2 regions of the Streptomyces sp. NBC_01460 genome follow, and region 2 is predicted to be linked to the other one. Evidence: riboswitches for the same ligand, from Rfam matches in the RefSeq annotation. Region 2 holds a riboswitch; the other holds the start of a gene.
What was found. A riboswitch is a leader RNA that binds a small molecule or an ion and turns the genes downstream of it on or off. The one in region 2 is predicted to bind thiamine pyrophosphate.

Region 1 (6,964 bases), 440 kb from region 2:
AGGCATCTCCAGCCGGCTGGTGTGGTGCGCGGTGCCCTGGCCGGCCGGGATCACCCGGGGGATCACGCTCGTGCGGTCCTCGCCGGCGTCGTGCGACTCCGCGATCGCCTGCGGGGGCACCGCGTCGAGCTGCTCCTCGGTGAGGCCCGCGCGTATCTCGCGGGAACTCGCGAGGAGGGCCACCGCGTCGGCCGGACGCAGCTCGGGGTCGCGCGCCGTGGCGGCGGCCACCAGGTCGTCGAGACCGGCGGCCAGGCCCGGGACGGCACCGGACGGCGCGGGGACGTCCTCGTTGAGGTGCTGGTAGATGACCTGGGCGGCGGTGTCCCCGGCGTGGGGCTTCCCGCCGGTCAGCATCTCGTAGAGCACCACACCGCAGGCGTAGACGTCGGACCGGGTGTCGGCCGTGCCCTGCTCGATCTGCTCCGGGGCGAGGTAGGAGACCGTGCCCAGCAGCGAGCCGATGGTGTCCGTGGCGGTGCCGACCGCGCGCACGAGACCGAAGTCCGCGACCTTCACCCGGCCGTCGTCCCCTATCAGGACGTTCTCCGGCTTCATGTCGCGGTGGACGAAGCCCGCACGGTGCGCGGCGCCGAGGGCGGCCAGTACCGGTTCGAGGATGTCCAGAGCGGCACGGGGCTGCAGCGCGCCGCGCTCGCGCAGGACGTCGCGCAGGGTGCACCCGGCGACGTACTCCATCGCCAGGTAGACGTACGCGCCCTGGGCGCCCTGGTCGAAGACGCCCACCACGTTGGGGTGGGCGAGCCGGGCGACGGACTTGGCCTCGCGGATGAAGCGCTCGACGAACGCGGCGTCGGTCGCCAGCGCCGGGTGCATCACCTTGAGGGCGAGCACCCGGTCGAGCCGGGTGTCCACGGCCCGGTAGACCGTGGCCATGCCGCCGACGGCGATGCGCGCATCGATGCGATAGCGGCCGTCGAGCAGCTGCCCGACCAAGGGGTCCTGGAGGGTCGTGTCCACGGGGCGAGTCTACGAGCTGCCACGGACACCACGGATGGCCCAGGGTTCCCGGTGGCCGATCCGGTGCGGAGCCGTGACAGGGGCATGCACGTGCTGTGACCGGGGGAAGCCCGCGGGTGTCCGGATCAGAAGGCCGGACGCTCCGGGTCCAGCACCGCGCGGCCCTCCACCGGGGAGGACGCTTCGGCGAAATGACGCCGCGGGATGCGTCCCGCCCGGTGTGCGAGCCGCCCGCCGTCCACCGCGTGCCGCATCGCCGCGGCCATCAGCTCGGGCTCCTGCGCCCGGGTCACCGCCGAGGCGAGCATCACAGCGGCACAGCCCAGCTCCATCGCCAGCGCCGCGTCCGACGCGGTCCCCGCGCCGGCGTCCAGGATCACGGGGACCTCGGCCTGCTCGACGATCAGCTGGAAGTTGTGGGGGTTGCGGATGCCGAGCCCGGAACCGATGGGTGAGCCCAGCGGCATGATCGCCGCGCAGCCCACGTCCTGGAGCTTGCGGGCCACGACCGGGTCGTCGCTGGTGTACGGCAGGACCGTGAAGCCGTCGTCGACGAGGATCTCGGCGGCGTCCAGCAGCTCGACCGGATCGGGCAGCAGCGTCCGCTCGTCGGCCACCACCTCCAGCTTGATCCAGTCGGTGCCCAGCGCCTCCCTGGCCAGCCGGGCCGTCAGCACGGCCTCACCGGCGGTGAAACAGCCCGCGGTGTTCGGCAGGACCTGGATGGAGAGGCGCTCCAGGACGGAGAGCACCGAACCCTGCACGGTCGGGTCGAGCCGGCGCATCGCCACGGTCGTCAGCTCCGTGCCGGAGGCGATCAGGGAGCGTTCCAGCACGTCGAGGCTGGGCGCCCCGCCGGTTCCCATGATCAGACGGGACGAGAAGGCGGTGGATCCCAGCGTGAAGAGGTCGTCGGACATGGTCAGCCTCCCTGGACGGCGGTGAGGACCTCGACGCGGTCGCCGTCGAGGAGCGCGGTGGCGGACCACTGGCCGCGCGGGACGACGGCCTCGTTGACCGCTGCGGCGACCCCCGAGGGAGCCCGGGTCAGCGCCGCGACCAGGGTGTCCAGCGCGGTGCCGGCGGGGACGGTGCGGTGTTCCCCGTTGACGGAGACCCGGACGGGATCGGCGGAGGGCGCTGGCTGTGTCATGCGGTCTGCTCCTGCGGCGCGGGGGCGGTCTCTTCGGGGGAGGGGGCCTGGGGGTGCTCCGGAGCGGCCGTGGCCGGGGCGAAGCGGCGTGGCGCGAAGGGGCGGCCCAGCTCGGGCAGCTCACCGGTGGTGAGCACGTGGGCCATCACGTCTCCGGTGACGGGGGTCAGCAGCACCCCGTTGCGGTGGTGCCCGGTGGCGAGGTGGAGGCCGGCCAGTGCCGTGGGGCCCAGCAGCGGCGCGTTGTCCGGGGAGGCGGGCCGCAGACCGGCCCGGGTCTCGGTCAGCGGCAGTTCGGTGATGCCGGGCACCAGTTCGTGGGCGTCCCGCAGCAGCTCGTAGACCCCGCCCGCGGTGACGGTGGTGTCCCAGCCCAGCTCCTCCGTCGTCGCGCCGACCACCAGCTCACCGTTGGCCCGCGGCACCAGGTAGACGTGGCTGCCGCGCACGACGGCCCGCACGGTCCTGCTGAGGAAGGGGGCGTACGCCGGAGGAACCGTCAGCCGCAGGACCTGCCCCTTGACCGGGCGTACGGGGGGCACGACCGCCTCGGGTATTCCCTCAAGCCGGCCGCTCAGGCTGCCCCCGGCGAGCACCACCTGGCCGGCGGCCAGCTCCGTACCGTCCGCCAGCACGGCGCCCGTCGCACGGCCGCCCGTGACGGAGAGCCGCTGGACCCAGGCCCGGCGGAACACCACCCCGGCCCGCTCGCACGCCGTCACCAGGGCCGAGGCCAGCCGCCGGGGATCCACCTGGTGGTCCCCGTCGACGCGGAGCCCGCCGCGCACGCCGGGCGCGAGCATCGGCTCCAGGCGCCGGCACTCGCGGCCGGTGAGCCACTCGGACTCCAGCCCCGAACGCCGCTGCAGGGCGTGCAGCTCCCGCAGGTGGGCGCGGTCGTCGGAGTCCAGCGCGACGGAGAGCGTGCCGCAGGCCCGGAAACCGGTCTCCTGCCCGCTCGCCTCCTCCAGCTCGCGCACGAACTCCGGATAGCGCGCCGCGGAGGCCACGTTGAGGCCGAGCAGCATCTGCTCGCCGTAGTGGAGCTCGGTGACGGCGGCCAGCATCCCGGCCGCCACCCGGGCGGCCCCGCCGCCGGGGTCGGGGTCGGCCAGCGTGGTCGCCAGGCCGCGCTGGGCGGACCGCCAGGCGGTCACCAGCCCGATGATGCCGCCCCCGACGACCAGGACGTCGGAACTGTCTGCGGAGATGCGCATGGGCGTCCAGCCCCTCCCTTCGCCGGCATGACCCGGATCAGGTTCGTACGGTCGGAGGCCGGCCAGCCTCCCTCTCAGCCCGGTGCGTCCGGACTCCCGCGAGTGTCTTACGGTGGCCAGCCTAGACCCCACCCGCCGCAGCCGGTAAGGGAGCCGTACCCGTGGCCCGTTCGCTCGACGGACTCGTCCTCTCGCCGGTCGCCGACCAGGCCCCCGGCCAGGTCGGCACCCGGACCCGTTTCACGTACCACGAGCGGGACGGCCGGATCTGGGCCGAGTACGAGGGCGGCGACGTCGTCCGCGGGCATCTCGTCGGCACCCGGGACGCGGACACCCTGGACTTCCGTTACGTCCAGTTGAAGCGGGACGGGACCACCTCCTCCGGACACTGCGTATCGACCGTCACGGACCTGTCCGACGGCCGCGTCCGTCTGGACGAGAAATGGGAGTGGGAGTCCCAGCGGGGGAGCGGGACGAGCGTGGTGGAGGAGCTCACCCACTGACTTCACGTCAGGTGACTAGGGTGGACGGGTGAGCGAGCAGACACAGGACGAGGCAGCGGGACACCCGTCGCGCGGGGTCGTGATCGTGGGCGCGGGCATGGCCGGTGTGCAGACGGCCGTGGCCCTGCGCGACCAGGGCTTCACGGGACCGGTCACCCTCATCGGCGCCGAACCGCACCAGCCCTACGACAGGCCGCCCCTGTCCAAGGCGGTCCTGCTGGGGAAGGCCGAGGACTCCGCCTTCGACGTCGACTTCGAGGCGCTGGGCATCACCCTGCGCCTCGGGCTCGACGTGGACGGCCTGCGCGCCGGCGCGCACGAACTGGACACCGCGGAGGGGCCCGTCGCCTACGACGCGCTGGTCATCGCCACGGGAGCGGAACCCATCGGTCTGCCCGGCACCGAGGGCGTGCCCGGCGTGCACCTGCTGCGCACCCTCGACGACGCCGCGCGGCTGCGGCCCGTCCTTGAGCGGCAGCACGACGTGGTCGTCGTCGGAGCGGGCTGGATCGGCGCCGAGTTCGCCACGGCGGCGCGCGCGGCCGGATGCGCGGTCACCGTCGTCGAGGCCGCCGGCCGTCCCCTCGCCGGCACCATGCCCGCCGAGGTAGCCGCCCCGATGGCCGCCTGGTACGCCGAGAGCGGGGCCGAACTCCTCACCGGGGCCCGGGTCGCCCGCGTCGAGCAGGGCGCCGTCCACCTGGCGGACGGCCGGGTGATCCCCGCGGGAGCGGTGGTCGTGGGCATCGGGGCCCGGCCCGCCACCGCCTGGCTCGCGGACTCGGGCATCGCGCTCGGCCCGGACGGCTCGGTCACCGCCGACAGCTCCCTGCGCTCCTCGCTGCCCGACGTGTACGCGGTGGGCGACTGCGCCTCCTTCCCGTCCGCCCGCTACGGGGAGCGGCTGCTGGTCCACCACTGGGACAACGCCCTCCAGGGACCCCGGACGGTCGCCGCCACCCTCGCGGACGGAGCGGCCGGGCCCTACGACCCGGTGCCCTACTTCTGGTCCGAGCAGTTCGGGCGCTTCGTGCAGTACGCCGGCCATCACGCCGGCGCGGACACCCTGCTGTGGCGGGGCGACCCGGCGGACCCCTCCTGGACGGTCTGCTGGCTGCGCCAGGGGGTCCTGGTGGCGGTGCTGGCCGTCGGCCGGCCGCGCGACCTGGCGCAGGGGCGCAAGCTCGTCGAGGCGGGCGCGCGGATCGACCGGGTGCGGGCCGCCGACTCCTCCGTACCGCTGAAATCGACGGCGCTCCAGGGGTAGGCGCGGCCTCGTGCGCCCGGCCCGGGTACCGACTGTCGGTCCGGGATGGCACGCTTGTCCTTGTGACCGAGATTGACGCAAAGATCGATGCTCTCGTCCCCGCCTGGCTCCACCTTCCCGACATCGCGGAAATGCTCGATGTCGAGGTGACGCGCGTACGGCAGCTGGTCAAGGAAGGCCAGCTCATCGCCGTACGACGTGGTGAGAACCGGGCGCTTCAGGTGCCTGCCGCCTTCATCGACGGCGACAAGGTGGTCAAGGGTCTCGCAGGGACCCTGACGCTCCTGAGGGACGACGGCTACAACGACGAAGAGATGCTGGACTGGCTCTTCACCCCCGACCCGACCCTGCCCGGCACGCCCGCGCAGGCCCTGAGCGAGAATCGCGGTACGGAGGTGAAGCGCCGGGCCCAGGCGCTCGCCGTCTGACCGGAGAGCCGTGAGCGGGTGCGGGCCGTGGCACACACGGCCCGCACTCCGCGTTACCGGTGTCCGCAGGCGCGGCGCCTCACCCACGTACACGGTGTGCGCCGTGCGACGCGTCGCCGCACCAGGACATCGACCTACCGACGGGGGACACCACTCATGCCCACACCTCTCATGCCCACACCTCGCGCCCAGCTCTCCGGCGCCCGGCTCTACCTGTGCACGGACGCCCGCAAGCGGCAGGGTGACCTCCCCGAGTTCCTCGACGCCGTGCTGTCCGGCGGGGTGGACATCGTGCAGCTGCGCGACAAGGGCATGGAGGCCGCCGAGGAGCTCGAGCACCTCGCGGTCCTCGCCGACGCCTGCAAGCGCCACGGCGCGCTCCTCGCGGTGAACGACCGGGCCGACGTCGCCCACGCCATCGGCTCCGACGTGCTCCACCTCGGCCAGGGCGACCTGCCCGTGCCCGCCGCCCGCGGTGTCGTCGGCGGCGACGTGGTGATCGGCCGCTCCACCCACGCCGAGGCCGAGGTCGACGCGGCCGCCGCCCAGGAGGGCGTCGACTACTTCTGCACGGGTCCCTGCTGGCCCACCCCGACCAAGCCCGGCCGGCACGCCCCGGGCCTCGGCCTCGTGCGCCACGCCGCCTCGCTGGCCACGACGAGGCCCTGGTTCGCCATCGGCGGCATCGACGCGGGCAACCTCGACGAGGTGCTGGACGCCGGCGCGCGCCGGGTCGTCGTCGTCCGGGCGATCACCGAGGCGGACGACCCGGCCGCGGCCGCCGCCTCGCTCGCGCGGCGCGTCCGGGAACGCGCGCTCTGAGGCGGGCGGCCCGCGGCTGTCGGGCGACTGTCCGAGGGGTGGACAAAATCCGCCTCATTCCGGTCAATCCGGTCTGTGTGGTTGGGGTACCGCCGGGCCCTGGTTAACCTCCCAGTATGGCCCTTGGCACACCTTCCACCAGGACAGATCACGCGCGCACCGTGCGTGAGCTGCTCGCGACCGGCGAGACGTCGTTCTCGTTCGAGTTCTGGGCGCCCAAGACCGAGAAGGGCGAACGGAATCTCTGGAACGCCCTGCGCCGGGTCGAGGCGGTGGCCCCGAGCTTCGTCTCCGTGACCTACGGGGCCGGCGGTTCCACCCGCGCCGGGACGGTCAAGGCGACCCAGCAGATCGCCGCGGACTCCACGCTCACCCCGGTCGCGCACCTCACCGCGGTCGACCACTCCGTCGCCGAACTGCGCAACATGGTCGGGCAGTACGCGGACGCCGGTATCCGCAACATCCTCGCGGTGCGCGGCGACCCGCCCGGCGACCCGATGGGCGAGTGGGTCGAACACCCCCAGGGCGTGCGGTACGCGGCCGATCTCGTCCGGCTGATCAAGGAGGCCGGTGATTTCTGCGTCGGTGTCGCG
Region 2 (6,964 bases):
CTCCCTCGCCTACTGCGTGCCCGGCGACAACCCCTTCGTGGGCACCCCCGGCGCCCGCGAGGAGATCTGGCTGTACGGTCTGCGCAACCCGTGGCGCTTCTCCTTCGACAGCGCCGACGGCTCGATGTGGATCGGTGACGTCGGGCAGGGCCGGTGGGAGGAGGTCGACCACCTGGCACCCGGCCGGGGAGGGCTGAACCTCGGCTGGTCCTGCTACGAAGGCCTGGAGAGGTTCACGGGCGGCGACTGCGTGCCCGGCGAGACGTACACCGAGCCCGTGTTCACCTACTCCCCGTACACCGGCGGCTGCTCGGTCATCGGGGGCCACGTCTACCGGGGCGCGAAGTACGCCGGCCTGGTCGGCGGCACGTACATCGCCACCGACTACTGCTCGTCCACGGTCTGGGCGCTGCGCCCCGACGGCGACGGCGGCTACGAGCAGGCCGAGATCGGGGAGATGCCCACGCAGGTGACGTCGATCGGTACGACCGCCGACGGGGAGTTCTACGTGGTCAACGATCTGCCCGGCGGGCTGCACCGCGTGTCGTTCGCCCGGGAGGAACCCACCTGCCGGGTGGACCGCACCGTGCAGGCGTGGGGCACGGGCACCACGGTCGACCTGACGGTCACCAACACGGGCAGCGCCCCCGTGAACGGCTGGACACTCGCCTTCCCGCTGGCCCTGGGGCAGACCGTCGTCTCCGACTGGAACACCGACCTGACCCAGGGAAGCAACACGGTCGCGGCGAGGAACGCCGCGCACAACGCCGTGATCGCCCCGGGCGCGAGCATCACCCTCGGCTATCTCGCCGACCACACCGGTGACGCGTCGTCGCCGCCGCGCTTCACGCTCAACGGCGACGCCTGCGCCGTCGGGGACTGAGACCACCGGCCGGCCGTGGGCCCTTCGTGTGCCGGGCGGCTGCTTCCTGCGAGAGGCACGGCGTGCCTGTCAGGGAGCAGCCGCTCCGAAAGGGCTGTCGGGGAGGCGGGCGAGCAGCTCGGCGGCGTCCTGGTAGACCACGCCCGCGCCCGCCCGCTCCAGGTCGGCGCGGGGAATGCCACCCGACAGCAGCGCCACCGACCGCACACCGGCCCGGGCCGCCGCCTCCATGTCCCACACGGAATCACCCACGAACACCGCCTGTTCCGGACCGACTCCGGCCAGTTCACAGGCCAGCCGCAGGGGTTCCGGGGAGGGCTTCCCCTCGTCGACGTCGTCCGAGCTCGCCGTCCTCCAGATCGCGTCGTCCGCGTCCACGGCCCGGCGCAGGGCCTCCAGCTCCGGACCGCTCGCCGACGTGGCCAGCACGACCCGCCAACCGCGCCCGGCCAGGGTGCGCAGCAGGTCGCCCGCGCCCTCGAAAGCGGGGAGGCGGTCGAAGTACGTTCCGTAGAGCACCGTGTGCGCGGAACTGATGGCGGAGTCCTGTTCCTCGTCGCGTCGGGCTCCGAGCAGCCGCTCGATCAGATCCCCGGAGCCGAGGCCGATCGCCCGGTGGATGTCCGTCATGGGCACGGCGTGCCCTGCCTGCCGGAACGCCTCCCACCACGCCACCACGTGGAGGTGGTTGGTGTCGGTCAGCGTGCCGTCCACGTCGAAGATCGCGGCGCCTGGCATGTTCACTCTCTTCCTTCGTACCCGTCCTTCGTTCTCCTGCTTCGTCCCTGCCCGCCCTGGCCCGCGCTCAGGCGTGGGAGGTGTCCGGGCTCAGTCGCCTGAGGCTTGCGTCGAGGTGGCGGCTGTAGAACTCCATGAAGCCGTCGGGGTCCGGGCCGGCGTTCTGCATGACCAGCCTGTCGAACCCGGCGTCGACGAACTTCTGCGCGACCTCGGTGTAGCGGGCGGGGTCGGGGCCGCACGCGAACTTCTCCAGGATGTCCTGTTCACGGACCGTCGCGGTCGCCGCGTCGAAGTTGACCGGATTGGGGAGCTCGCTCATGACCTTCCACCCGGTCACGGCCCAGCGCGACGTCTCCAGGGCGGCCTGCGCCGCGGTGTGCTCGTCGGGGGCCCAGGCCATCGGAACCTCGGCGTAGCACGGCCCGTCGCCGCCCGCGGCACGGTAGCTCCGGACGATCTCCGGCTTGTCCTCGGTGGCGAACAGCCCGTCGCCCAGTTCCGCGGCGATCCGTGTCGACACCTTGCCGCTGGCGGCCACCGCGATCAGGGGCAGCTCGTCGGGGAGGTCGAAGACCCGGGCGTCCTCCAGACGTAGGTGCTTGCCCTCGTAGGACCGGTATCCACCGCTCCACAGCAGCCGGATGATCTCCAGGGCTTCCCTGAGCGTCTCGTGACGTGTGCTGACCGCGTCGGGGAAGCCCGCTCCGACGACGTGCTCGTTCAGGCGCTCGCCCGAGCCCACACCCAGGACGAAGCGGCCGTCCGACAACAGCGCGAGGGTCGCGGCCGCCTGAGCGATGACCGCCGGGTGGTAGCGCACGGTGGGGCAGGTGACACCGGTGGCCAGCCCGATCCTGGAGGTCCTGGCCGCGATGCTTCCCAGCACCGTCCACGCGAACGGCGAATGTCCCTGGTTGTCGAGCCAGGGGAGATAGTGATCGCTGATCTCGACGAAGTCGAAGCCCGCCTGCTCGGCGAGAACCGCCTGCCGCACGAGTTCTGCCGGACCGAACGCTTCGGCGGCCAGCTTGTATCCGATTTCCATGCGTTCCTCACTTCTCGTGTCGAGGGCGTTCAGTCCGCCTACCCCGGCGCCTGCGTCAGGCGGTCCTCATGGCGTCCGTGCGCGCCCCCGGGCGGCCTGTAGGGACGCCGTGAACGTCGATGTGTTTCCTCGCCGCCCGAGCGGGCACGCGGTTGTCACGAGCACATCGCGGCGTTCAGCGCCGCGGGCATCCAGAGGGAGGAAACACATGCTGAAGGCGATCGCAGACGTTCTCCGATCCATCGGCGGGGCCATCGCCACCGTCGTCACCCTGCCTTTCCGCGCCGTCGCGCGGCTCTTCGGCGGAGCCTCCGACACCGCGCACGGCCACCACTGACCAGCTCTCCCTCCGACGAACGCCCCGGCCGGCTCACCGAGCCTGCCGGGGCTTCGTGCATGTCCTGGCCGAGCCGGCCAGGGCCGCTCGCAGTGCAGACCATGGCCCCACGATCGCCTCTCCTGGCTCCTTCAGCACGCGGAGGCATCCGGACGGGGGCGGCCCCGCCGCCGGGTCAGGAGCGGCGGCGCAGGCGCAGCGGGGTGTAGACGGACAGGGCCACGAGGAACGCCACTCCGTAGGCGAGGTCCGCTCCGTGCAGGGCCTCCGCCGCCGGGCCCACGTACAGGCCGGTGCTCATGAACGGTACGGCCGCGGCGAAGGCGGCCACGAAGGCGGTGAGCGCCGGCCACCACGGCCGGTCGAGGGCGCGCTCGGCGGCGAGGTCGATCGGTGCGCCGTTCCGGGCCCTGGCCCGCACCACCCAGTCGACGGCCACGATCGCTACGAAGCCGGGGATCCAGTAGCCGACCAGGAGCAGTACGTTCTGGAAGCGCGCCGTGGTGTCGGCCGCGTGCATCCACAGCACGAGCGGGAAGCCGAGCGCGGCGGCGAGCGCGGCCGCGACGGGGCGCGGCAGGCGTACCCCCATCGTCTGCAGCGCCAGGGAACCGCTGTAGTCGTTCATGGCGTTGCTGCACAGCGCGGCCAGCGCCACGGCGAGGAGACCGAACGCCCCGAGCGCCCCGCCGCCCAGAAGGGTGTCGACCCCGCGCGCCGTCTGGTCGGTGAGGACGGATGCGCCCCACAGGCCGAGCGCCTGGACGGCCACGAAGGAGAGGCTGATTCCCAGCAGCGTGCACCAGAACATGCGCGGCCGAGAGGTGGCGGCCGGCAGATAACGGCTGAAGTCGCTCGCGTACGGGGCCCACGACAGCGCCAGGCTCAGGGCGATCGTGCACGTCAGGACGAAGGCGCCCGCCCGGTCGGCGCCGTGCACGGTGCCCGAGGCGGTGGGGTGGACGCCGTCCAGCAGCTTGACGGAGAGCACGGCGAAGGCGGCGGCGAGGGCGAACGTCATCACCGTCTGGAGCCGGTGGATCGCCTCGTACCCCAGCACGCCGAGCGCGCCCTGGGCGGCCATCATGACCAGCACGCCGAGCCAGAAGGGCCAGCCGAACAGCTGGGCCAGAGCGTCCCCGCCGAACAGGCCGATCAGCGCGTCCCAGGCGATCGAGGACAGCCACTGCAAGGCCCCGGGCAGCACGACGCCCCGCCCGAACGCCAGTCGCGCGAGCGGAAGTTGACCGACGCCGGTCCGACTGCCCCAGGTGCCGAGGTACGCGGTGGGCACCGCACCCACGAGCGTGCCGAGCACGACGGCGACGAGCGCCGTGGCGAAGTCCAGCCCCAGGGCGATGCCCACGGTGCCGGTGAAGACGCCGGTCATGGTCAGGTTGGGGGCGAACCAGACGGTGAACAGCCGGCCGGGGCCGCCGTACCGCCGGTCCTCGGGAACGGGGGCTATCCCGTGCGTCTCGATCCGCAGGTCACCGGGGGCGGTGGGCATGCGGCCCCCGAAAGCGGGTCGCGGGTCCGGGGCCGACGGCCCCGCGACCCCACGGTCGTCCTGGGCATGCGACAACGGCATGAAGACATCCCTCCGCCAGTACGAGCTGGTTCAGGTTCGACGGGTGTGTTCTCAGCCCCGCGCGGGGCACCCCGTGTCCGGTTCGGCGGTCAGGATAGCCGGGCGGCCGCCCGGGCCCGGTCGGCGGGGTGAGGACGCGAGGGGTCCTCGGAGCGGGACACACGGATCGCCCTGGCCCGTCCTGGCCGTTGACGCCCCCATCTCTCCGTGACAACGTTGTCAGGTTCCATGTGCCAGGCCGCACCCCGCACCTCGAACAGGAGAGCCCCGTATGCGCTGGTCCCCCTCACGCCGTCAGGTCCTCGGTGCCTCTCTCGCCGCACTGGCCGCCGCGACCACCACCGAAGCGCCCGCAGCGGCCCCCGCTCACGCACTGTCCCCTTCCCGCTCCCTCTCCCGTGCGCGCGTCACCTACGACGCCCTGAAGAAGTACTTCGACACGGCCGACGGCACGGGGCTCGTACGCGAGCAGTACCCGGCCGCCGCCGACGACCGCCCGTACTCCTACGAATGGCCGCTCTCCCAGGTCCACGTCGCCGCCCTCGACCTGGCCTTCGTGGACCGCCGCTACGCACCGGCCCTGGCCGTCCGCGCCGAGGCGCAGGAGCTGTACTGGAATCCCTCGGGCGGCACCACCGGTCTCCCCGGCTACGACTCCTACCCGGTCGCCCCGCACGGCGGGGGCGGCGACATGTTCTACGACGACAACGAGTGGGTGGGACTGGCCAAGTCCCAGCTCCACCTGCAGACCGGCGACCGGGCCGCGCTCCGTCGCGCGGAGGAGGTCTTCGCGCTGGTCGAGTCGGGCTGGGACACCGACCTGGGCCATCCCGCCCCCGGCGGGGTCTTCTGGACGCAGGCCGACTGGAACCACAGCCGCAACACCGTCTCCAACATGCCCGGCGCCCAACTGGGCCTGCGCCTGCACCAGATCACCGGCAGGTCCCGCTACCTGGAGTCCTCCAGGCGCTTCTACGACTGGACCAACACCCATCTGCGGACCCCCGAGGGCCTCTACTGGGACAGCCTCGACCTGGCCGGCGTGGTCGACCGGACCGTCTGGTCCTACAACCAGGGCGTCCCGGTCGGCGTCGGCGTCCTCCTGTACAGGGCGACCGGTGACCGCAGCCACCTGAGCCAGGCCCGGCGTACGGCCGAGGCCGCGTACACGCACTTCGTGACCGAGGGGCGGCTGCTGACCCAGCCCGTCTTCTTCAACTCGATCTTCTTCAAGAACCTGCTGCTGCTGGAGTCGGAGACCGGCGGATCCGTCTACCGGCGGGCGATGGCCGACTACGCGGACCACCTCTGGTCCGAGCGTCGGGACGGCTCCACCGGCCTGATGCGTTTCGACGACAGCGGGACCACCCAGGCCATCGAACAGGCCGCCGCCACGCAGATCTTCGCGGTACTGGCCTGGCCGCGCGGCGCCTGGCGGACGCTCTACTGAGCCGGCCGTCGCGCCGCGGCCCGAGGGATATCGCCCCGCGCGTGGGGGCGGACATCTGATCGAATGCCCGGGGACGGCGCCCGTCGGCGTCGTCCCCGTCCTCCCCGCGAAGGGCTCGTCGCCCCGTCCGTCCGTGGACCCGTCCGAAACCCGCGGACGCCGCCGCGTCCGCCGGCTGCCCGGACCAGGCGCTGTCCTGTGACCACCGCCCTCGGTGGAGGCGAGGATGACGCCTGACTCCCCGTCGGAGACGTTGGGTGTCAGGGGTCGTCCGATCGTCGGGGGACGGAGGGCGGCTACCGGGAGTCGTCCTGCCAGCCGCTCATGGGGTAGTCGACATAGCCGTCCGCCTCACCGGCGTAGTACGTGTCGGGGTCGCCGGTCGCCAGATCCCGGTGCATGGCGAACCGCGTGACCAGATCGGGGTTGGCGATGAAGTGCGTGGCGAACGACACCGCGTCGGCGTTCCCGGACTCGATGACGGCGTTCCCGGACTCGCGGTCGAAGCCGTGGTTCGCGATCAAGGGGCCGTCGAAACGCTTCCGGTAGCGCGCGAACGCGCCGAAGTCGGGGGCGTCTCCGGGCGCGGCCTGGGCGGGTCCCCGAAGGTGCAGGTACGCCACCGGGCGGTCGCTCAGCTCCGTGACGAGTTCGTCGTAGTCGGCGAGCGTCTCGTCGTCGGCGGTGAAGAGGTCACCGGAGGTCCAGAAGGGCGACAGACGGACGCCGACGCGCCGCCCGTCCCAGGCGGCGGCTGCCGCGTCGACGATCTCGAGCAGCAGGCGCCGTCGGCCGGCGCGGTTCGTGCCGTAGCCGTCGGTGCGGTGGTTCAGCCGCGGGTTGAGGAACTGCGGGATCAGGAAGGAGCCGATGGCGTGCACCTCGACGCCGTCGAAGCCGGCACTGCGTGCGTTCGC

Region 1: another riboswitch for thiamine pyrophosphate. It lies ahead of thiO (glycine oxidase ThiO); the one in region 2 lies ahead of OG488_RS11795 (purine-cytosine permease family protein).

What each region holds. Positions count from the first base shown of each region.
Region 1 covers NZ_CP109473.1:2,200,210-2,207,173, reverse strand. The annotation lists gene pknB (Stk1 family PASTA domain-containing Ser/Thr kinase) at 1-981, opposite strand, end outside; gene OG488_RS09815 (thiazole synthase) at 1,107-1,901, opposite strand; gene thiS (sulfur carrier protein ThiS) at 1,904-2,134, opposite strand; gene thiO (glycine oxidase ThiO) at 2,131-3,351, opposite strand; TPP riboswitch at 3,349-3,461, opposite strand; gene OG488_RS09800 (hypothetical protein) at 3,513-3,854, shown strand; gene OG488_RS09795 (NAD(P)/FAD-dependent oxidoreductase) at 3,883-5,121, shown strand; gene OG488_RS09790 (Rv2175c family DNA-binding protein) at 5,184-5,549, shown strand; gene thiE (thiamine phosphate synthase) at 5,721-6,371, shown strand; gene metF (methylenetetrahydrofolate reductase [NAD(P)H]) at 6,488-6,964, shown strand, end outside.
Region 2 covers NZ_CP109473.1:2,635,814-2,642,777, forward strand. The annotation lists gene OG488_RS11775 (PQQ-dependent sugar dehydrogenase) at 1-883, shown strand, start outside; gene OG488_RS11780 (HAD family hydrolase) at 953-1,621, opposite strand; gene OG488_RS11785 (TIGR03557 family F420-dependent LLM class oxidoreductase) at 1,689-2,669, opposite strand; gene OG488_RS11790 (LPFR motif small protein) at 2,878-3,006, shown strand; gene OG488_RS11795 (purine-cytosine permease family protein) at 3,182-4,597, opposite strand; TPP riboswitch at 4,588-4,681, opposite strand; gene OG488_RS11800 (glycoside hydrolase family 76 protein) at 4,869-6,047, shown strand; gene OG488_RS11805 (alkene reductase) at 6,344-6,964, opposite strand, start outside.